Regions from separate parts of the Sphingobacterium sp. BN32 genome, predicted to be linked through region 3. Evidence: riboswitches for the same ligand, from Rfam matches in the RefSeq annotation. Region 3 holds a riboswitch; each other region holds the start of a gene.

Region 1 (7,315 bases), 1.6 Mb from region 3:
ATCAAGAAAGTAGAATCGCTGAAGGTATTAGGAGCAAAAGCGAATAAACAGATCAACGATAAGTATCTGGAAGAATAAAGGGCTGTCTATCGACAACCCTTTAATTTATTAGTATCCTGCGGCTTTATCATCCCCTCGTGGGTCAGCGCCGGTTTGCAGCTTGCCGTTGGGCAATACCACGATATTTTCAACGCGTCCGATAGGACCTCTTTTATTGATTGCATAGCCATCCTTCTCTAAGCTCGCGCGGGTCTTTGCATCAATTGCTTTTTCTTCTACGTCAATGTATTCAGGTTTCCATTGGTGGTGAAACCTTGGAGCACTAACAGATTCCTGCGCGGTCATATCAAATTCTAATACATTTAATATCGTCTGGAAAACAGAGGTGATAATGGTGGAGCCTCCAGGCGTGCCAACGACCATCTTCAGTTTGCCATCTTTCTCGATAATCGTCGGAGTCATCGCGCTGAGCATGCGTTTGCCAGGCTCTACGGCATTGGCCTTTCCCCCTAACAAACCATACATATTCGGTGTGCCCGGCTTAACGGAGAAGTCGTCCATCTCATTGTTCAACAAGAAACCCGCGCCCTCTACCCATACTAACGAGCCATAAGAGCCATTGATCGTTGTAGTCAATGAAACAGCATTGCCATCCTTGTCTACTATGCTATAATGTGTTGTTTCTTCGGATTCATATCCCGGGAATTTCGCTGCTTTCACCTCATCGCTAGGTGTAGCACGCTTCAAGCTAACTTTCGCCATGCGATCTTGGTTAAACTTCGCATCCGTTAGATTGGCTACAGGTACTTTGTAAAAATCTGGGTCTCCCAAGTGGGTTGCGCGGTCAGCATATACGCGGCGTTCGGCTTCAACCATCGCACGCACGGTGCTGTCATGTTGAAAGCCCCACTTTGCTAACGGATATTTTTCAACCGATTGCAATAGCGCCATCAAAGCCACTCCACCACTTGATGGGGGAGGCATAGAAATCACTTTATATCCTTTGTAGTTGCCAACGATAGGGTTTCGCCAAACCGCTTGGTAATTTGCAAGATCCTCCAGGCTAATAATACCATTGCCTTTTTTCATCTCTGCAATGATATATTCTGCTGTTTTTCCTTTGTAAAAGCCATCACGACCTTGTTCTGCGATTCGCTTTAATGTTTCCCCCAATTCTTTCTGTACAAACAAATCACCTGCCTTCCATTCCGCATCGCGGATTATTGCCGCACCATTGGGATTATGTTTTTTGAAAGGTTCCTGATATCGGTTGAATTCTCCGGCCTGTTGTGCTGTAATCGGGAATCCTTGCTCGGCCAACGCTATCGCCGGCTCCAACAGCTCTTTCCAGCTTAAACTGCCATATTTTTTGAAAGCCTCGTCCATACCGGCAACTGATCCGGGAACACCGGCAGCCAATTGTCCGTAAAGACTTAAGTCGGTAATCGGATTACCATCCTTATCCAAATACATATCACGCTGTGCCTTTGCAGGTGCCTTCTCACGAAAATCTAGGGAGTTTACTAAGCCTGACTTATCGCGGTAAACCATGAATCCACCCCCTCCGAGGTTACCCGCATTGGGATAGACAACAGCTAAAGCAAATTTCACAGCAATAGCAGCATCGACAGCATTTCCTCTTTTTTTAAGAATAGCAACTCCCACCTCTGACGCGATAGGATGCGCGGTTACCACCGCACCATTGTTATATTCTTGCTTATCCTGAGCCTGCTGTTGAGTAACAGAACAGGAACCAAGATAGAAGGCAATGAATAATAAGTAAAATATATTAGGTAATTTCATGTGCTAAAGATATTAAATTTGGCACTATTACTTGAATATAACCCTCAAATATCAATCTGAACACATGAAACAGCTTTTCATAATACTCTTGAGTTCTATTTCTTTGACGCTGTCAGCACAAACCATCAAGATACTAAGCTATAATATTCACCATGGGAATCCACCGGCGAAGCCGGGTGTTATTGATTTGCCGGCTATTGCAAAAGTGATTGTCGACTCGAACGCAGAGATTGTAGGAATTCAAGAAGTCGATATCCATGTGTCCCGATCGGAAATGGTCAATCAGGCGGAAAAGCTTGCGGAGCTGACCGGGATGGACTATTATTTCTCGAAAGGCATCAATTTGGAGAAAGGATATTACGGAACGTTGATCCTCTCGAAATATAAGATTGTAGGCAAAAGGAGATACGATCTGCCTATGCCGGTAAAAAGTGAGAATAGATCTTTAGCGATTGTGGATGTAGAATTACCGAACGGCAAGCGCGTTTCCCTGGCGAATACACACCTGGATCTACACGAGGAGAATCGAATTGCTCAGGCACATTTTATTAACGAGCTGGCCGAGCTTTATAGCAGCCCTCTAATATTGGTGGGTGACTTAAATGCTAAGCCCGGATCCGAACCGATTAAGGTTTTAGAGCAGTTCTTTGTGCGGAATACTACATCCAATGCGCCTACCTCACCAAATGTAAACCCGCGCAATGAAATAGATTACATTATGCTTCTGGATAATGTTAAATTCAAATGGAAGTCCTATAAAGTGATACCAGAGCATCAAGCTTCTGATCATATGCCATTATTTGCAGAGATCCAGATTCAATAGATAAAACAACGAGAAGCTATTTCAGCTTCTCGTTGTTTTTATGCCGCTCGCTATCGCGTTTAGTCTTTTTATCTAAGTTTTTGGTCAAAGCATCAGTTAGATCGATGCCCGTTTGATTGGCTAAACAGATCAATACAAAAAGAACATCTGCCATTTCATCAGCAAGATTAACTTCCTCGTCCGATTTCTTGAAAGACTGCTCCCCGTATTGCCGGGCCATAATACGCGCCACTTCGCCAACCTCCTCCATCAACATTGCTGTATTCGTTAGCTCATTGAAATAACGCACTCCCGTGCTGTTTATCCATTTATCCACTATGGCCTGCGCTTCTGCTATCGTCATATCTGTTTTATTTAGAAGTTATCTTTATCCTTGGTATTCATGATAATCGTAACGGGGCCATCATTGCGCAGATCGATTTTCATATCGGCGCCAAAGATTCCTAGTTGCACCGGCTTGTTCAGCAAATCAGATAGGTACTTACCCATGGCTTCATACATGGGCTTTGCAATATCGGGCTTGCCCGCACGAATGAACGATGGTCGATTGCCTTTCTTCGTCTGTGCGAACAGGGTAAACTGCGAAATCAACAGAATATTGCCTTCAATATCCTGAACAGACCTATTCATCAGCCCCTCCTCATCCGAGAAGATACGCAAGTTCACTAACTTCTGTCCCAACCACTCCATATCAGCCTTTGTATCTTCCTCTTCCACACCTAGAAGTACCAATAAACCGTCCTTAATTTCTCCCGTTATCTGATTGTCTACCGTGCAGCTCGCATGGCTCACTCGTTGTATTACTGCTCGCATGCACTAAAAGTAAAAAGATAATAACGATTTGCCAATCCTTAGAACCTAATATTCAGTCCTAACATAAAATTAGTCTCTGCCTGTGGGTAGTAAAAATTGTAATAATCTCGCGTCCCTTTGCTTTCAAACTTCTGGCCCCAGGTATAACCCGTCGTCTCATACTTGCTGTTGAAGATGTTATTCACCGTCAAGTTCAGGTCGATACGCTCGATACCGAAGGCTGAGAAGCTATAAATACCTTGAAGATTGTTCACAAATGAAGGATCTATGCTACGTTCCTTCGCGCCACTATTGTCCAAGTAGATTCTAGAGACATACTTACTCAATAAACTAAAGGATAAAGCCTCCGTAGGTTTGTAAGTAAAGATATTCGACAGAACGGCTGCAGGCGACTTCGCAATAGTCGTCGACTTGTAGAAAATTTCTTCCTCGCCCACATAATTCCAATCATTTTCATTATCATAGACAGCAATCTTCTCCACGAAGTTCTTGATCTTATTCTGACTCAATGCTGCGGTTACTCCCCACACAAAATGTGAATTGATATTCCAGGCAGCATCCAATTCAAAACCAATTCTATAACTGTCCTCCACATTCTGGCGCAATGCCGCGCCAACATCATTTAGAGCACCCGTAGGGATCAACTGATTTTTATAAAACATCCCGTAAACATTCGCTCCGATATTGAACTGCTGATCTCTAAAACGATAACCCGCCTCCACATTCTGCATCTGCTCCGGTTTCGGGAATTCATTCAATGGATTTTCCACATAGTCCGAACGCTTTGGCTCCTTGCTTGCAAATGCATAGGATGCATAAAGATTGCTGTTCGAATTGATGAAGTAAGTTGCTCCAATCTTCGGATTGAAGAAGTTAAGCTTGTCTTTGAAATAAAGATCTTTCACTTTATCATCATCCCCCTCGCCTAAGTAGTAAATATTTCTGTACTGCAAATCCGCATTAAACAACCAATTGTCTAATCGATAGTCGGCTTTTACGAAGAAATTGAAGTCGTTCTTATCCGCCTCATTGTAATAGTAGCGATCGCCAAGGTTACTGTTTGACGCGTATCGCGCCCAAATCACCTCACCATAATGCTTGCCACGATATTGATTATAGGCCCCACCAAAGATGAAGCTTAGCTTGCTGTTCGCTTTATAGTTTGCCGAATAAGTTACCCCATAAAAGTGATTGTCTAGCCAGCGACGGCGAATAAGGTCTGAACGGCTGATGGTATCCTGTCCATGAAAGACAGTGTCCATGCCGTAGCGAATCATTTTATCCTCCGGACGAAATTCCTCGTAATAACCTGCACCGCGCGTGTAATGCAATGCTGCATTCAGATTCAGTTTATCGCTTGCTTCAAAAGTGTATTGCAGATGCGCATGCGTTTGGGTGTAGTTATCTGTTTGATTGTCGTAGGTGTAGTAATTGTATTTTCGCCCTTCCTCTTTCAAACGGTTAAGTTCTTCGGGTGTGTACAGTTCCATCGCCGCCGCGTACTCTACCAGACGTGTATAGTCGCCGCTTATCAAAGGTTCCGGCGTACCATACCAAGATTGATAGGTCTTTTCTTTTCCGGAAAAAACTGTCGCTTTTAGTATATGCTTGTCCGTGTACAATCCTCCATCTACGTAAAAAGACTTCAAATCTGAACTTGCCCGATTGATATAGCCGTCCGATGCTACGCGAGATAATCTTGCATTAAAAGCATATTTATTATTAATTAATCCCGAACCTACTTTTAACGTGTTCTTCCAGGAGTTGTATGACCCGAAAGAGTTGTTTAGTTCCGCATAAGGCTCTGCCTCAAGTGCATCGGTCTGGATGTTCAAAGAAGCACCGAAAGCACCCGCTCCATTCGTGGAAGTTCCGATACCACGCTGTACCTGAATGCTTTGCACGGACGAAGCAAAATCCGGAAGATTCACAAAGAAGCTACCCATGCTTTCCGCATCATTCAGTGGTATGCCATTTAAAGTGATGTTAATACGTTCGTTGTCCGATCCACGTACCGTCATGCTGGTATAGCCAATGCCGGCACCCGCATCCGAGCTAACGACAACACCGGGGGTTTGATTGATCAAGAATGGAATATCCTGGCCCAAGTTATTCTTACGGATTTCATCCTTGTCTATGTTTTTGTAGGTCGTCGCGGCATTTTCTTTCGCGCGAGTTGCTGTTACGAAAACCTCTTCTGTCACGAAGGAGCTTTCTTTTAACTGAACATTCAGACTGCTTTGCTCGCTTGGATTAATCTGTACAGAATAATTTTGATATCCGAGAAATGTTACCTGTAATAAATAATTTTTTGTAGCTAAATTACTAAAGACCAACAGTCCGTTTTGGTCGGTTTTACCGGTTTCTGTAGCTAATTTTACCGTTGCTCCAGCGAGTGGTTCGTGGTCTCTGTTACTGACTTTTACAGTCAATGCATGCTGTGCAAAACCCAACATGATCAGGTGGCAAAAGGCAACTGTCGCCCATACCTTTTTTAACATAATGTGTGTTTGTGTAAATGAGTTAAACTTCACTATTGCAAGGGGTTACAATAGCCCTTATTTAACCGCCCTCTCCCTACGCTGGCATTATCCAGATCAGGTACGCACTACTTTTTACAAAGCGGTGCTGGGTATATTCTCAGCCTTTATTTGTGTTGTCGAACAACAAGGCACCCCTATATGATGAGACAAAATTAACCTTTTATTAGCTTTAATCAAAATCGGTAAGGTATTGTAACAAATTTGTAATTATTGTTTTATTAGTTAACATTTATTGAAAAATTTGTAAATTGCCTGTTATATAACCCTCTGGGGTGAATTACGCTAACTTTAACAAAACGGTTTTAAAAAATTTATGAAGTATTATGCTGCTGATATTGTATTTCCAGTAACTGGCCCTGCAATAAAAAAAGGAATCGTAGCAATGGACGACCATGGAACAATTAAGGGGATTTACAACCAAGGTGAAGTCGACGATTCAAAAGTAGAATTTTTGAAAGGAGCCCTAATTCCTGGCTTCGTAAATGCACACTGTCATCTCGAACTCTCGCATATGGAAGGCGTTGTTCCGCAACACACGGGCTTACCTCAATTCTTAATGAAGGTAATGACCGAGCGTGGAGCGAAGGAAAAGGCAGTTGATAAGGCAATGGAAGCTGCGGATAAAGCCATGTATGAAAATGGTATTCAAGCAGTAGGGGACCATGCCAATTCTGCCGTGTCGGCCAAAATAAAAGAAAATAGTCCGATTCAATACCATACGTTTATCGAGGTGATGGCGATGACGGATACTGATGTGGATGCACGCATTGATCAAGCGAAAGAAATTGAATTCCATTTCGACTACAAAAGATCGTCCATCACACCGCATGCACCATACTCCTGCTCGAAAAACTTATTCAAAACGTTTAAGAAAGTCGTTGGAGAGGATAATATCATCAGTATTCACAATCAGGAAAGCGATGAGGAAAACAAGCTTTTTAGATATAATAAAGGAGAATTCATCGATTTTTATAAGCAGATGAAGCTTTCTGTTGATGGTTTCCGTGCGCAAGCTAGAAACTCGCTGCAGTCATTCTTACCCTATATTCCCACAAAGAATAAACTAATCTTAGTTCACAATACATACACCTCCATTAAAGATTTAGATTTTGTAGATCGCATGGGTAGAAAAGTATATTTCTGCTTGTGTCCTAAAGCGAATCTATACATCGAGAACAGGCTGCCAAAAGTGGAGAACTTCCTGTTGGGAGGCCATGAAATCGTGATCGGTACGGATAGCTTAGCATCCAATACATCGCTAGATATTTTGGACGAGCTAAAAGTGCTTCACGCTGAATATCCACATCTTGATTTTAACGAAACGATTAAATGG
Region 2 (7,315 bases), 170 kb from region 3:
GATAAGGAAATTCGCGAACATCTCTTGATTAAACATTATAGTTTCTTCCGCTCGGCGATGAAGATTACCCCACAACAACATGCACTAATTAAAGAATTGCTAACTCACCAATATCAGGAAGGTTTTGCGAAAGAGTTTATCCGCATAAAAGCATTGGAACTGATCTATTCAGCATTTAAGGATAATGCGAAGACGGCTTCTGAAACGAAATGGCGAGTGGAGGATCGAACGATATTGTTAGAAATAAAAAACTATTTAGACTGCCACTTCCAACAAGAGCTGCACCTGAAAAGTATCTCGCGGCAGTTTGGAATCAATGAGTTTAAACTGAAGAATGCCTTTAAGGATCTTTTTCAGGATACAGTTATTAATTACGTTAGGAAACAGCGCCTGAAATATGCACATCACCTTTTGATGCATAGCAATATGGAGATTAAGGAGATTGCGTTTATCAGCGGGTTCAAATATGCGCATCATTTCTCGCAGGTATATCTGCAGCATTATGAGCGACTGCCAAGCGAAACAAGGCAAGCAATTAACAGGTAATTAGTTAGCTAATTTCAGCTCATTGCCAATTTTACTTGCCACGCTCTTGATTACGGGAGGGATTCCAAAACGGTCTAAATCCTTCCAGAATTCTTCGGTATACTTGCTTTTTTCTTCTAGGAATTGCCAGCGCTTATCGTTCGGCTTTAAAGCCTTGTATTCGGCCTTCGTTAGGAAGCTGCGCTCCATGACGTAAAATTCCGTAGAATAATCTCTTGGCATATAACCATGCTCCTTTTGCCTTTTTATAGATGCAGATACCGTAGACACTCGACTGATTAGATCCATAATGGAGGGATTCGTGTAGTTATTTCCCTGATAGGACTCTGAACGGGTGCTTTTGTACACATCGAATTTAATTCTGAAAAAACTGACATGTACTTTCTTCCCCGGCGGGAAGACATTGTAAAAAACCTGCGTATTGCCATCCGCTCCGACTTGGGAATAGCCCATTGCTAGGCCTTCATTTTCGATAACCGTGCGATTGCCACTATTCTTCAACTTCGCTCCCTTCACTCCCTCTATTGCTTCCAACAAGCTTTTCGATTGAATATTACCAATTGATGGTTTGAAATACATTAGAGATCCCTGCGTGTCTTTGAGCTCTTGATTCGCTTCTGCATTACTAAAAAGACGATATTGATGCAGTTCCATCTTCGACTTTCCTTTATTCTTATTGATCGGAATATAATAAGACACAATTCCATCATAGAGATAGCGAGGACGATTGTTGAAGGTCTCGTAATTCCTGAAATACCCCTTCAGCACTACATAGTCATATTTCTCGCGATCCATTACGGTCACCTCTTCCAAAGCGACACTCCGGGCTTGCATACGGATAACCTTTGCTTTCAGAAATTCAGCATAGGGTATATCTAAGTTCTGGTAAGAGATATGATTTAGCGTGATGGTCGATGCCTTCACTGCCTGTAAGGAATCCAAATGGATCTCGCCATTCAAATCCGATGAACCTATCAAGAGCCCGGAATCGGTGTAGACATTCGCACCAGCAATGCGGGTATTACTGAGGCTGTCAACGACTTGGATCTGTGCCTGAAGGCTACTTATGCTAAACAGTAGGGTAAATAGAAATATGGCAATTCTCATATGGAGCGGGTTTGATAGCGCTAAAGTATACATTTACTCGAATTGCCAGTATACAGATTAACATACTTTAACTGACGAATTAGTTCATTGGAAACCTTACTAAGGATTAAATATCAGCATGATAAAGACGATAAATAAAGTCAAGTGCATCAGTCCGATGATGGGCGAAGTTCTTCTCCCCATAAAACTCATTAAGCTAAGTAGTAGCGTCAAAACAAAAAGTATGGTTTCCGTTCCTGTTAGCCCAAAGAGTACCCTCTTGCCGGCTATCAATCCGACGATCAATACAGCTGGCACTGTGAGTCCAACGGTGGATACGAAAGCGCCATGACAAAGATTGATCGCTCGTTGGAACTCATTATTTAATGCAGCCTTGACGGCAGTCATCGATTCGGGTGTAAACACAATAATGGCAATCAGCACACCTCCTAATAACATTGGCAACTGGGCCGCTTGTATCCCATAGTCTACAACGACCGCCATATGATGCGATAGAAGAACAATCGGCAGTATCATCCCTAGAAGCACAATCGAGCGGATAAGAATTTCTGATTTAGCAGCGCTTGCGGTATGCGGAGTATCGCTCGCTTCCAAATCAGTATTGATGAGGGTATCAGTAAACCTAATCTCCATCTGGCCGGCTGGTGGCTGTATGTAATGATGGCGGTATTTCGTCATCTGGAAATATAGAAATGCTGCATACAACAATGCCACAAGACCTGAAAGAATAATCGCCTGCGTTGTGCTAAATGAACCATCGCCGGCTCCGCTGATAAAGTTGGGAAGCATCATCGAGATACCGCCGAGCATGATAATCATGCTGTGATAGGCCATGGCGCCCTGCGCATTGTACTCCTGCTCGCCGTATTTCATTCCGCCCAGTAACAGACATAATCCCATTACCAAATTCATAATAATCATCATGACCGAGAAAATGGAGTCTTTACCGATGCTAGGGTTTTCAGTTGGGCCTAACATAACGGCCGCAATTAATATGACTTCAATGGATACGATGGATAGCGTGAGTATCAAAGTACCGTAGGGTTCCCCCAGCTTATGTGCCAATTCATCGGCTTCTCTTACGACGCCGAAAGCGGCTCCCACTATGGTAGCCAACAATAGCACGAAGACTGCAACAGCAGTCCATCCGCCCATTTGCGCGCCCATCAAGTCATGTCCGAAAAAGCTGAAAATAGCAACGACTAGCCATACCAGTCCTAATCGAAGCCAAGTCGACATAGGAATGACCTCTCTGATGGATATTTTTTTTACCGTATTCATGATTCTATCTTTGCAATAATTTTAAACCTTGCAAAAATAGCACCTCTATCTTCCTCGAAAATTATCCTGGGATAATAAAAGGCTGGTTAAGATTACTTCTCTTTCCGAATCCGACTTAAACTGACAGGTGTCATTCGCAGGAAAGAAGCAATGTACTTAAGTGGAACACGCTGAAGCAGCGCCGGCGACTCTTCGACCAACTCATCGTAGCGCTCCTTCGCAGATTTTATCTGCGAAGAGATCCATCGCTTCTCCATCTTCAGCAGCTCCCCTTCCACGATTACTCTACCCAAATTGGCAATATGTATGTCGCGAAGGTATAAGGATTTCAACTTCTCAATGCCGATTCCATAGAGGGTGCTGTCCTCCATCAATTCGACATCTTCATAAGACTTCACCTGTTCTACATAGCTGCGCATCGACAATACGATATCACCTTCCAGTCCAAACCAAAACGTAATGTCCTGCTCAGGTTGTGGAGAATATGCCCGAACCAGGCCTTTTGTAAGAAAGTATACTTTGCGTTCCAAGCGGTCGGACTCGAGAAGGATATGCCCCTTTGAAAAACGGACTTCCTGCATCTCGTTTACCAAGAGTTCCAAAGAGGACGCAGGAAGCTCATAAAAATTGTTTAATAGTTGTTCAATTGTCATGGGTGAAGACGCAAACCTCTTATCTATCGGATCTGCACTCCTAAAATAGTAAGAATTAACGCAAATAGCGATAGAAATAGTAGTTAGTAGATAGTAGTTAGTGTAAAGACCTATGGTTGCCTTCATACTCCAGTCTTTATATAGCAAACCAGATATCCTGCTCATCATTTCATCCTTCCTTTCCTGGTTCAAGGCAAATCCCCCTATCAAACAAAAGATAAAACTTATTACAAATCAAATAAGTTACAGTATTTGCAATTGAATGCCATCTTTTCACCTCATTCTTAACTCATTCTTCCCTAAAATAATTGTTAATTAAAATAATATGCCTTATTTTAGCATTGACTTTAGGGGTGTCTGCATAAATGCAGGCTGAGATTTTACCCTTATAACCTGATCCAGATCATACTGGCGTAGGGAAAAGTAAGATGTCAACATGGGTGCCATATGCATCGATGTAGCCATTCCTAAAGTTTTTACCCATAAAAAACAATATAGGAATGGAACTAACAATCAATCAACAGTCCAAACATTTCGATAAAGCTCCGGAGAGTCTTGCTGCCTTGCTCGCATCAGAGTTTGCTGTGTTACGCAAAGGCACGGCTGTCGCTGTCAATAACAGAGTTATCCCTATGGTAGAATGGGCAGAAACTAGGTTATTCGACAAGGATCATATTCTAATCATCACCGCAACCCAAGGCGGCTAACGACTAAATAAAATCTAAAACACGATATGAAAGAACAAGGAATTTCACAGCAACCTTTCCCTAACTCAAAGAAGATTTATGTGCCGGGAAATATACATCCCATTCGCGTGGCCATGCGGGAGATTAGCTTAAGTAATACCAAGCTCAGCAATGGCGGTGAGGAAAAGAATCCTCCGATTACGCTATATGACACTTCAGGGCCGTATACCGATGAAGAATTGACGATAGATGTGCGCCAGGGTATATCACGCATTCGGGAGCAATGGATTCTTGATCGGCAGGATGTGGAAATCTTAGACGGTATCAGTTCAGAATATGGGCAAGCACGATTAGCAGATGATCGCCTGGATGAACTGCGATTCAGCTACAGCCATCGACCGATGCGAGCTAAGCCGGATGCGAATGTGACACAGCTACATTATGCTAAGCAGGGAATCATCACGGCCGAGATGGAATATGTGGCTATTCGTGAGAATCAGCGTATTGAGCAATTGGAGCATGCGACTCCGGGCATGGAGCAGCAGCATGAGGGCAATAGCTTCGGCGCCAATACCCCGAAGAATCGGATTACACCGGAGTTCGTCCGTGCGGAGATTGCTGCCGGTCGAGCGATTATCCCTAACAATATCAACCACCCAGAGAGCGAGCCGATGATTATCGGGCGTAACTTCCTCGTGAAAATCAACGCGAATATCGGCAATAGTGCTGTTACCTCCAGCATTGAAGAGGAAGTCGAGAAAGCGGTATGGGCATGCCGATGGGGTGCAGATACTATTATGGACTTATCGACCGGGAAGAATATTCATGAAACCAGAGAGTGGATCATCCGCAACTCGCCGGTTCCTATTGGTACTGTTCCAATCTATCAGGCGCTAGAAAAAGTAAAAGGCGTGCCGGAAGACCTGACCTGGGAGATATTCCGTGACACATTAATCGAACAAGCAGAACAAGGGGTTTCCTACTTCACGATACATGCAGGCGTTTTGCTCCGCTATATCCACTTAACGGCAAAACGCGTGACAGGGATTGTTTCCCGCGGTGGTTCCATCATGGCTAAATGGTGCTTATTCCACCATAAAGAGAACTTTCTATACACGCATTTCGATGAGATTTGCCAAATCATGAAGCAATATGATGTGGCATTCTCATTAGGTGATGGTCTACGTCCGGGTTCTATTGCAGATGCAAATGATGCAGCGCAGTTTGCAGAATTGGAGACGCTTGGTGAGCTGACGAAGATCGCATGGAAGCACGACGTCCAAGTTATGATCGAAGGACCGGGGCACGTTCCTATGCACATGATCAAGGAGAATATGGAAAAGCAGTTGGAGGAGTGTGACGAGGCGCCATTCTACACCCTAGGGCCATTGACAACGGATATCGCGCCGGGCTATGACCATATTACTTCAGCAATCGGTGCTGCCATGATCGGATGGTATGGCTGTGCGATGCTATGTTATGTGACACCGAAGGAACATTTGGGTTTACCCAATAAAAAAGATGTGAAGGATGGGGTCATTACCTATAAGTTAGCCGCGCATGCTGCCGACTTAGCAAAGGGTCATCCGGGCGCACAATATAGAGACAATGCCCTAAGCAAAGCCCGCTTTGAATTCCGATGGGAAGATCAGTTCAACCTTTCCTTGGATCCGGATACGGCGAGAGAGTATCATGACGAAACTCTTCCTGCTGATGGTGCCAAGATTGCACATTTCTGCTCTATGTGTGGACCTAAGTTCTGCTCAATGAAGATTACGCAAGAAATTAGAGAAGCAACCGAACAAGGCATGCTTGAGAAATCACAAGAGTTTATCGAATCTGGCAAAGAGATTTACTTGTAATGATTGTCATCAGTAACGAACAGGCGGTGAAAAATGAGACAGCGATCATGCGACATTTGTTGCAGTATGATATTCTATTGCATATTCGCCGCCCCATGATAAGTTCGTCGGCTTTCGAAAGCTTAATCCAAGCGATAGGAATTGAACAGCTTGATAAGTTAGTGAGCCATCAGCAGCATGATTTGGCTGCAGAAATGGGGTTTACACGTTTGCATTTCAATAGTCAAGATCGCAAGAAAGGTCTGCATGTAAAATATCAAGGAACTTTGATCTGCTCAACTTCCACGCATAGCATAGCAGAGTTCAATTCCTTAGATGACAGTTGGAATTATGCTTTCTTGAGTCCTTTTTACCCCAGCATTTCCAAGCAGGGTTATGGCGAAGGAAGTGCAATCTTGAAGGAACTCCCGCGTAGAACAAATCAAAACTGTAAGCTAATCGCATTAGGCGGTATTCATAAAGACAACTTACAGCAAGCATTAGACGCGGGTGCAGATGATGTCGCTATGCTGGGTTCCATTTGGCAAGCTGAGAATCCGGTAAGCTATTTAGCATCTTGCTTATCGAAGGTTGAATTATAAATAATGATGAATAGAAATAGAAGATTACCTCGATTAATGTTTATTTCGAACGGGACAGCGATGGATGAACAGTTGGCGGGTATCCGATTGGTATTAGAATCGGGTGTAGAGTTTATTCAGGTGCGCTGGAAAGAGGCTACTGCGACGCAATTGAAAGACCTTGCCGAGGCGGCCATACAGCTTTGTATGCAGTATAACGCCATATGTATAGTCAACGATTTCCCGGGGCTAGCGAAATCGCTAGATACCGACGGCGTACATTTAGGCTTGGAAGATGATGCTATTATATCTGCGAGAAAACAACTCGGCAATGATAAAATAATCGGTGGGACAGCGAATACGCTAGAACATGTACAGCAAAGAATCGCTGAAGGCTGTGATTATATCGGCCTTGGTCCCTTTCGTTTTACAGCAACGAAGAAAAAGCTGAGCCCTGTTTTAGGGCTTCAAGGCTACAAGAACCTACTCCGTGATCTTGATATTCATTCTACCCCACCGATCTACGCGATCGGTGGAATCACTATTGACGACGTATCAGCATTACGTAAAATCGGGATTTACGGTGTTGCCTTATCGGGTTTCTTGCTCAAGAACCCACA
Region 3 (7,315 bases):
ACCGATCTTTACGTCGCAACTTATAGCTCCATTACAAAAGGGACCATTCATAAAATGGTATTGACAAACAACACGAATACCATTGAATTGGTTGAAGATGAAAAAGCCAAATGGACAGGTCTGTCTAAAATCATCAATATGAGTTGGAAAAACTCTTCTAATTAAGGTGAAATGAAAAAAGTAATAATCGTATTGTTTTTTTTGGGGGGACTCTGGCACCTGTCGTGGGGACAAGTTCAGCCGCATGATTTTCAGGTTTTCCATACGCTTGATGCTGCGCTCAAAGTGGGTAAGGAACAAAATAAAAAAATTATTATCGATTTCTTTGCCGATTGGTGTATTCCTTGTAAAAAGATGGATGCCGAAGTGTTGGGTCACTCGAAAACCAAGTCTACTTTAGGGCGGGAATTTATATTGTTGAAGTTGGATGCAGAAAAAGAAGGTAAAGGTTTAGCTAAACGATTTACAATCGGGGCATATCCAAGCTACATTGTTACTGATGTAAATTTGCAAGAGGTTGGGAGGGTTGTAGGAGCATTGCCGTTAGACAATTTTCTAGATGCAATTCTTAAAACAGTTGATAGTTCCAGAACCGATGTTTCGATCGCAAAACGGTTTACAAACGGAGAAAGAACGCCTCAGTTGGTGAATGACTATGTCTATCAGCTCATGAAAGATGGAAAAGAATCGGAGGGATTTCAAATTATTGATGACTACTATGCAAGTCTTTCGGAAAAGGAAAAAGCCAGTCCTATGAATTGGTTTGTTTTCTCTCGATATACTATCGAGAGGAAACACCCTCGAGTTGATTATCTAATTGAAAAGCAGGAATCATATAGAAAAGTTATGGGTGATTCGGTCGTTAATTTCTTTTTTCAGAAGATATTACGGAAAGATTTGGTTGCGTATGCTACGGAGAGTGCATATTTTCATCAGATAGCGAATAAAGACTCTCTATATAATTCGATAAAAGATTTTATACAGCAGGCAAAGATTGAACATGATGAAGAAGTCAAACCTTTGTTTAAAATCGCTTCACTTAGACATGCAGATCTATCTGAATTAGCATTCTTATCAGAGTTGGAAAAGGAATTACCGAATCTCAAGCCTATTCAGCAGTTTTTTCAATTTGAAAAATTCAAACCAAATCTAAGTGCCGATTCCTTAGCTATTAACCGGAAGCAAGTAGAGCTAATGGAGAAATTTCTGCCCTATCAAAATGAGTTTTATCAAAAGAGATTAACGAGTTCTATAAATATCATTAAGAATGTAGGTCGGAGGAATGGGGTTAAATTTGAAGCATTGCCACTATCTGCTGCGTTTGCTAAAGCCGAAAGAGAAAGCAAAAAAGTCTTTGTTGATTTCTATGCGGTTTGGTGCGGCCCCTGTAAACGAATGGATATCGAAGTGTTTCCTTTAGAAATCGTAGGCGGTTTATTTAAAGAGAGTTTCGTAGCGATAAAAATAGATGGTGAGTCGGAATTAGGAAAGGTATTAATTGAAAAATATAAGGTTGAGGCCTATCCAACTTACTTGGTACTTAGTTCTGAAAATCACGAATTAAAGCGTTTAGTAGGTTACGTGGATGCTGAAACGTTTATAAAGGAGCTATCTTTATAATTTTTCCAAAAGAAAAGAGGTACGAAATAATCTGTTGATTTATCAAAGATTGCTTCGTACCTCTCCTAATTATTAAATGCTACTACAACATACCGCCATCTACTGGAATTACTTGTCCAGTTACGTAAGCTGATAGGTCAGATGCTAGAAATACACAAGCGTTTGCAACATCTTCAGGTTCTCCGGCGCGTTTCAATGGGATGTTTGCTTCCCATCCTTCAACCACCTTCGGGTCTAATACGTCTGTCATTTCGGTGCGGATAAATCCTGGCGCAATAACATTGGTACGGATATTTCTTGATCCTAATTCTTTAGCTAGGGATTTTGAGAATCCGATGATACCCGCTTTAGAAGCGGCATAATTTGCCTGTCCGGCATTCCCTTGAACACCTACTACGGAGCTCATGTTGATGATGCTGCCTTTGCGCGCCTTCATCATCACTTTCGAAGCTGCTTTCGATACGTTGAAGACCGATTTCAAGTTGACGTTGATGACTTCGTCCCAGTTTTCTTCTGTCATACGCATAAGTAAGCCGTCTTTTGTGATACCGGCGTTGTTTACTACGATATCAAGCGTTCCAAAATCAGCAACGATATCATTGATTAATTTCTCGGCTTCATCAAATTTCGAGGCGTCCGAGCGATAGCCTTTTACTTGGGTTCCAAAGGCCTGAAGCTCTTGTTCTAGAGCTTGTCCTTTTTCAACAGATGATAAATAAGTGAAGGCGACATTTGCGCCATGCTGAGCGAATACCTCAGCGATTTTTCTTCCTATTCCTTTTGATGCACCTGTTACCAAGGCTGTTTTTCCGGCTAACAATTTCATATGTATTCTTATTAAATGCTTACTTAATTAACCACAAAAGTGGAAAATAAACTGCATAATACAAAAAATGTTGACGAATAGGAAGGCTTGGATTTATTTTTTAAGGTCAAAAATATGCATATCGCTAATGTTAATTGGGTATTTTTGATAAAATCACAAATATCTGATATGTTTCTGACAAAATTATTCGCTTATATATAATGCGAATATTAATTTTGTAACTCATTTAAAAATCACATGGGTAAGAAAACTAAGAAAACGGAAGTAGACGTCGTTTTGATTGGTGCTGGTATTATGAGTGCTACACTAGGCACCTTAATAAACGAGTTGAGTCCGGATATTAATATCGAGATTTTAGAACGTCTTGATGTTGTTGCCGCAGAGAGCTCCGACGCATGGAATAACGCCGGAACTGGACACTCCGCACTTTGTGAGTTAAATTATACTCCGGAGCAAGCAGATGGTTCTGTTAAGATTGACAAAGCGATCAATATCGCTGAGCAATACGAGGTTTCCAAGCAGTTTTGGTCTTACCTAGTTGAAAAAGGAATTATTAAGAATCCAAGTCATTTCATACGTCAAGTGCCACATATGTCGGCGGTTTTTGGGGAGAAGGATGTTCGTTTCTTGAAAACAAGATTTGAAACATTGACTCAACAAAACTTGTTCAAAGGTATGGAGTATACTGAAGACAAGCAGCAGCTGCAAGACTGGGTACCATTGATGATGAACGGTAGAGATAGCAATGAACAAGTTGCGGCGACGAAGATGGACATCGGTACAGACGTGAATTTCGGTGCTTTAACAAGAGATTTGGTTTCCTACTTGGATGGAAAAGATAACATCAAGCTTTCATTGAATCAAGAGGTGAAAGATATTGATCGTGAGGATGATGGTCGTTGGGAAGTCGAGGTGAAAGATTTGGCAACAGGCGAGAAGCGTGAGATTCTTGCGAAGTTTGTTTTCATCGGTGCGGGTGGTCACTCTTTATTATTATTAGAGAAATCGGGTATTCCTGAAGCTAAAGGCTATGGTGGTTTCCCGGTTGGTGGACAATGGTTGAGATGTACAAATGAGGATATCATTAAAGCGCATCATGCAAAAGTCTACGGTAAAGCTTCGGTAGGGGCTCCTCCGATGTCTGTACCGCATTTAGATACGCGTTATATCGACGGAAAGCAAGCGTTGTTGTTCGGTCCGTATGCGGGTTTCTCGACTAAGTTCTTGAAAAAAGGTTCTTACTTTGATTTACCTGCGTCGATTAAATTATCGAATATCCGTCCGATGTTATCTGCAGGACTTGATAACTTGCCGTTAACTAAATATTTGATCACGGAAGTGATGAAAAAGCCACAGGATAAATTGGATGCGTTGAAGCAGTTTATGCCGACCGCGAAAATGGAAGATTGGGAGATTGAAAAAGCTGGTCAGCGTGTTCAGGTGATTAAGAAAGACCCTAAGCATGGCGGAATCCTAGAATTCGGTACGGAAGTAGTTTCTAGTGCAGACGGTTCCATTGCAGCGCTTTTAGGTGCTTCTCCGGGTGCTTCTACTTCGGTTGCTATCATGATCAACTTGTTGAAGAGATGCTTTCCTGATCGTGCGAAATCAGATTCCTACCGCAAGAAATTGCGTGAGATGATCCCTACATGGGGTAAAAAGCTTAACGATGATGCAGCGCTATGTCAATCGACACGCGAGCGTACGCACCGTTTGTTGAATTTAGATAAATAGATTTTATTAAACTTATGGGGTGCTTCTCCTACATTTGCTAGGATAGGCTGAGATTATACCCAATACCTTAATTGGTAAAACCTGATCCAGGTAATGCTGGCGTAGGGATAAAGGATCTTGTTGCTATATAACATCCATAAGTTTTGTTCGAGGACATAATTTATGGGTGTTTTTTTTATGGATTTATGGGATGCCTTATTGCAAACGACGCCGCTGGAGCGGTTCTCTGTTGTGTGCAGCATCATTCAGGTTCTTCTATCGAGGAACAATAAAGTGTCTAACTACTTTTTCGGCATACTCGGCATACTATCAGGGATGTATGTGCTTTTCGGTGCGAAACTCTACGCAGAGATTGCGTTAAATATGTACTACCTAATTATGAGCGTTTATGGTTGGTGGTATTGGGTAACGAATAAGGAAGCCCGGGAGCAGCCTATAACGCGCTGCGATAAGCGAGATTGGACGATTGTTTTAGGTATTGTCTTTATTGGATTTATTGTTCTTTACTCGGTATTGAGTCATTTTACGGACTCGGATGTTCCCGTTTGGGATGCCTGGGTTTCCTCGACTGCATGGGCAGGTATGTGGCTCTTGGCCAAACGAAAGATAGAGAATTGGATATTGTTGAATATCAGCAATGCCTTTGCAATTCCATTGCTCGTCCATAAAGATTTGTACCTATTTGCGGCGTTGACCTCCTTTTTATTTATTGTTGCTATCTTCGGCTACCTGAAATGGCAGTTTATTATGCGAAATCAAGAAAAACTTACACATGCTTACTCCAGAACAAATTCTAATTATTAAAGAGTCGCAGGCTGAAGCGATTAAAATGAAATCACTAGCGCCTGCCACATTAAAGCTTGCCTATGAAAACCAATGGTTCAACTTGTGGGTGCCGAAAGTTTATGACGGATTAGAAGCTAGTCTGGTAGAGGGTTTGACTCTTTTAGAAGAGCTGGCATACGTAGATGGAGGCTATACCTGGACAGTAACGCTTTGCTCTGGCGCCAATATGTTCGCCGGCTTCTTGGAGCCATCCTTGGCGAAGGGTATTTTCAGTCAACCAACGGTTTGCTGGGGTGGGAGTGGTCGCGCTGCGGGTACTGCCAATTGGGATGGAGAACATTATATCCTTTCGGGCGAGTGGCAATACGCTACGGGCGCTCCACACTTGACACATTTTACCTTAAATGCGAATTTATTGGATCAGGGCGTGCCGGTGCTCAATGAGGATGGGGAACAAGTGGTATCTTCGTTTTTTGTACCACGTGATCAGGTATTGATTCATTATGATTGGACGTCATTTGGATTGGAATGTACCGCGAGCCATAGTTTCTCGCTTCAAAATATAAAGGTTGCAAAGAATAATGCGTTCCTGTTAGATCCTGCGGCAAAGAAATCGGATTCGCCATTGTTTGATATCCCTTTTATGCCATTCGCAGAGATTACTCTATTGGTGAATTATGTAGGTATGTTTCGCCGTTTCCTAGATTTGGTGGAGAAGTATTTTTTCGAAAAGTCTAAAGATCCGAATTGGGCGAGCCAATACAGCAAGGAAAGGTTCAAACTGCTAGATACTATACAAACTGATTTTAATGCACGCAGAGAACATGTTTTCGCACTGGCGAAGACGATATGGGCGAATGTTATTGCTAGCAATTTCGAAGGTAATAACGGTCCATATGAGGATTTAGCGAGCTTTTCCAGAGCGTTTGTCAAGGATATGCGATTGCAGGTCGTAGAACTATTTCCGCTACTAGGTATTCGTGCTTCGCAAGCAGAGCAGGAGATTAACATTGTTTTTCGTAATATCTTTACTGCGAGCCAACATAGTTTGTTGAACGGACGATAATTAGCAATCGAATTGCCGACTGCCTTCAAACGCATAAGGCGAATTGGACAGGTTGATAATTACACGTTCCTCTTCATAATCTCTCGGACTCGAAAAGATAAAGTCTGGCTTCCCGTCTTTATCAAAGTCGCTAATGAACTGAATTTCGGTGTGGGTGTCGTTGTACTGATCTTGCTGTAGTATCACACGGCTTAATCGATTGTCCTCATAGAGTTCCAGCTTATAAAATCCGGCACCATTCTTTTCACGATCGTCAAAAGCTCTTCCTGAGGCTTTGATGCTATACTGCTTTCCGTTGAAGGAAAAAGAAGAGCTTTCATTTGGATTCAGAACTGAATTTTGAATTGAAATACTATCGATTGCCCCAGCTTTCATTTCTTGTAAATTGAAAAATGCGTATGTCCGGTATTCCGGTAGAATCGTCTCTGTAGGCTGGCCAGAGCAAGGCTCTTCGGCTGCATGTTCAATCTTATATTTGATCTTGCCGATAAAGAATTGATCTCCTTTTTTATAAAGGGCAAGCCAAGTGCTGTCCATAATATTGCTGATGGATTCCGATTGCTCCCATATCCGATAGCTCGCTGGTAACAGTATATGGCCCTCAACAAGGCTGTCGGGCTGATTTTCCTCGATTCCTCTGGGGTTTTCCGTTAATGCGAGCGAATCAACCCGCTGAGCTGTAGTGTCTAATTCGGAATTGTTTATTGCCGAATTACTCGTTGAGTTGCACTGCGTGAAAGTTAATAAAATAGCGATTGAAAGTATCGTTGATAGTTTTTGCATAATTGTTAGAAATTACGAATTATTTAGAAAGATCCGCAATACATTCTTCACGAATGTCCCATATTTCTTTTGCTGAATATTTTAATTCAGGATTCTTATCCACCCAGTTATTTAAGAACGTTTGGTGAATTTTTACTTTTTCTTCTCCAATTTCGTTCGGTTGGATTTCAACCTCAAAAAGAAGGTCGTCTAAGAAGTCGTTTGCAGAGGATCCTGTTCTCGTATAATCAAAATACTGTCCCTTGTATTTGAGGTAGGTATGTGCTTCGGGAATAAAATCGATATCATATTTTAATAACCGATCCTTAATTTTCGGCGTATTTTCACCATTCATTCTAAAAATTCCTATAGTCAGCTGTATACCATAGAAACCATTTTCAACTGCTAAAGTTTTCAGGAGGGTATGTTTGCTGCTGCAGGTTCCTTTATTTTCTATGAAAACTGCTTTAAGGTTGTTTTTATCCGAATTTCGTCCATAATCCAAATTTTGTATAAATCTT

What was found. A riboswitch is a leader RNA that binds a small molecule or an ion and turns the genes downstream of it on or off. The one in region 3 is predicted to bind thiamine pyrophosphate.
Region 1: another riboswitch for thiamine pyrophosphate. It lies ahead of QYC40_RS16165 (TonB-dependent receptor); the one in region 3 lies ahead of pnuC (nicotinamide riboside transporter PnuC).
Region 2: another riboswitch for thiamine pyrophosphate. It lies ahead of thiS (sulfur carrier protein ThiS); the one in region 3 lies ahead of pnuC (nicotinamide riboside transporter PnuC).

Annotation. Positions count from the first base shown of each region.
Region 1 covers NZ_CP129963.1:3,808,941-3,816,255, reverse strand. The annotation lists gene QYC40_RS16190 (DNA recombination protein RmuC) at 1-78, shown strand, start outside; gene ggt (gamma-glutamyltransferase) at 109-1,803, opposite strand; gene QYC40_RS16180 (endonuclease/exonuclease/phosphatase family protein) at 1,868-2,626, shown strand; gene QYC40_RS16175 (nucleotide pyrophosphohydrolase) at 2,643-2,969, opposite strand; gene dtd (D-aminoacyl-tRNA deacylase) at 2,981-3,439, opposite strand; gene QYC40_RS16165 (TonB-dependent receptor) at 3,478-5,940, opposite strand; TPP riboswitch at 5,997-6,128, opposite strand; gene QYC40_RS16160 (amidohydrolase family protein) at 6,296-7,315, shown strand, end outside.
Region 2 covers NZ_CP129963.1:2,412,958-2,420,272, forward strand. The annotation lists gene QYC40_RS10135 (AraC family transcriptional regulator) at 1-546, shown strand, start outside; gene QYC40_RS10140 (hypothetical protein) at 547-1,653, opposite strand; gene QYC40_RS10145 (calcium:proton antiporter) at 1,753-2,934, opposite strand; gene QYC40_RS10150 (Crp/Fnr family transcriptional regulator) at 3,027-3,713, opposite strand; TPP riboswitch at 3,927-4,024, shown strand; gene thiS (sulfur carrier protein ThiS) at 4,088-4,294, shown strand; gene thiC (phosphomethylpyrimidine synthase ThiC) at 4,321-6,135, shown strand; gene QYC40_RS10165 (thiamine phosphate synthase) at 6,135-6,716, shown strand; gene QYC40_RS10170 (thiamine phosphate synthase) at 6,720-7,315, shown strand, end outside.
Region 3 covers NZ_CP129963.1:2,247,678-2,254,992, reverse strand. The annotation lists gene QYC40_RS09435 (PKD-like family lipoprotein) at 1-165, shown strand, start outside; gene QYC40_RS09430 (thioredoxin fold domain-containing protein) at 172-1,620, shown strand; gene fabG (3-oxoacyl-[acyl-carrier-protein] reductase) at 1,703-2,446, opposite strand; gene QYC40_RS09420 (malate:quinone oxidoreductase) at 2,684-4,180, shown strand; TPP riboswitch at 4,186-4,306, shown strand; gene pnuC (nicotinamide riboside transporter PnuC) at 4,343-4,984, shown strand; gene QYC40_RS09410 (acyl-CoA dehydrogenase) at 4,953-6,032, shown strand; gene QYC40_RS09405 (hypothetical protein) at 6,033-6,815, opposite strand; gene QYC40_RS09400 (hypothetical protein) at 6,835-7,315, opposite strand, start outside.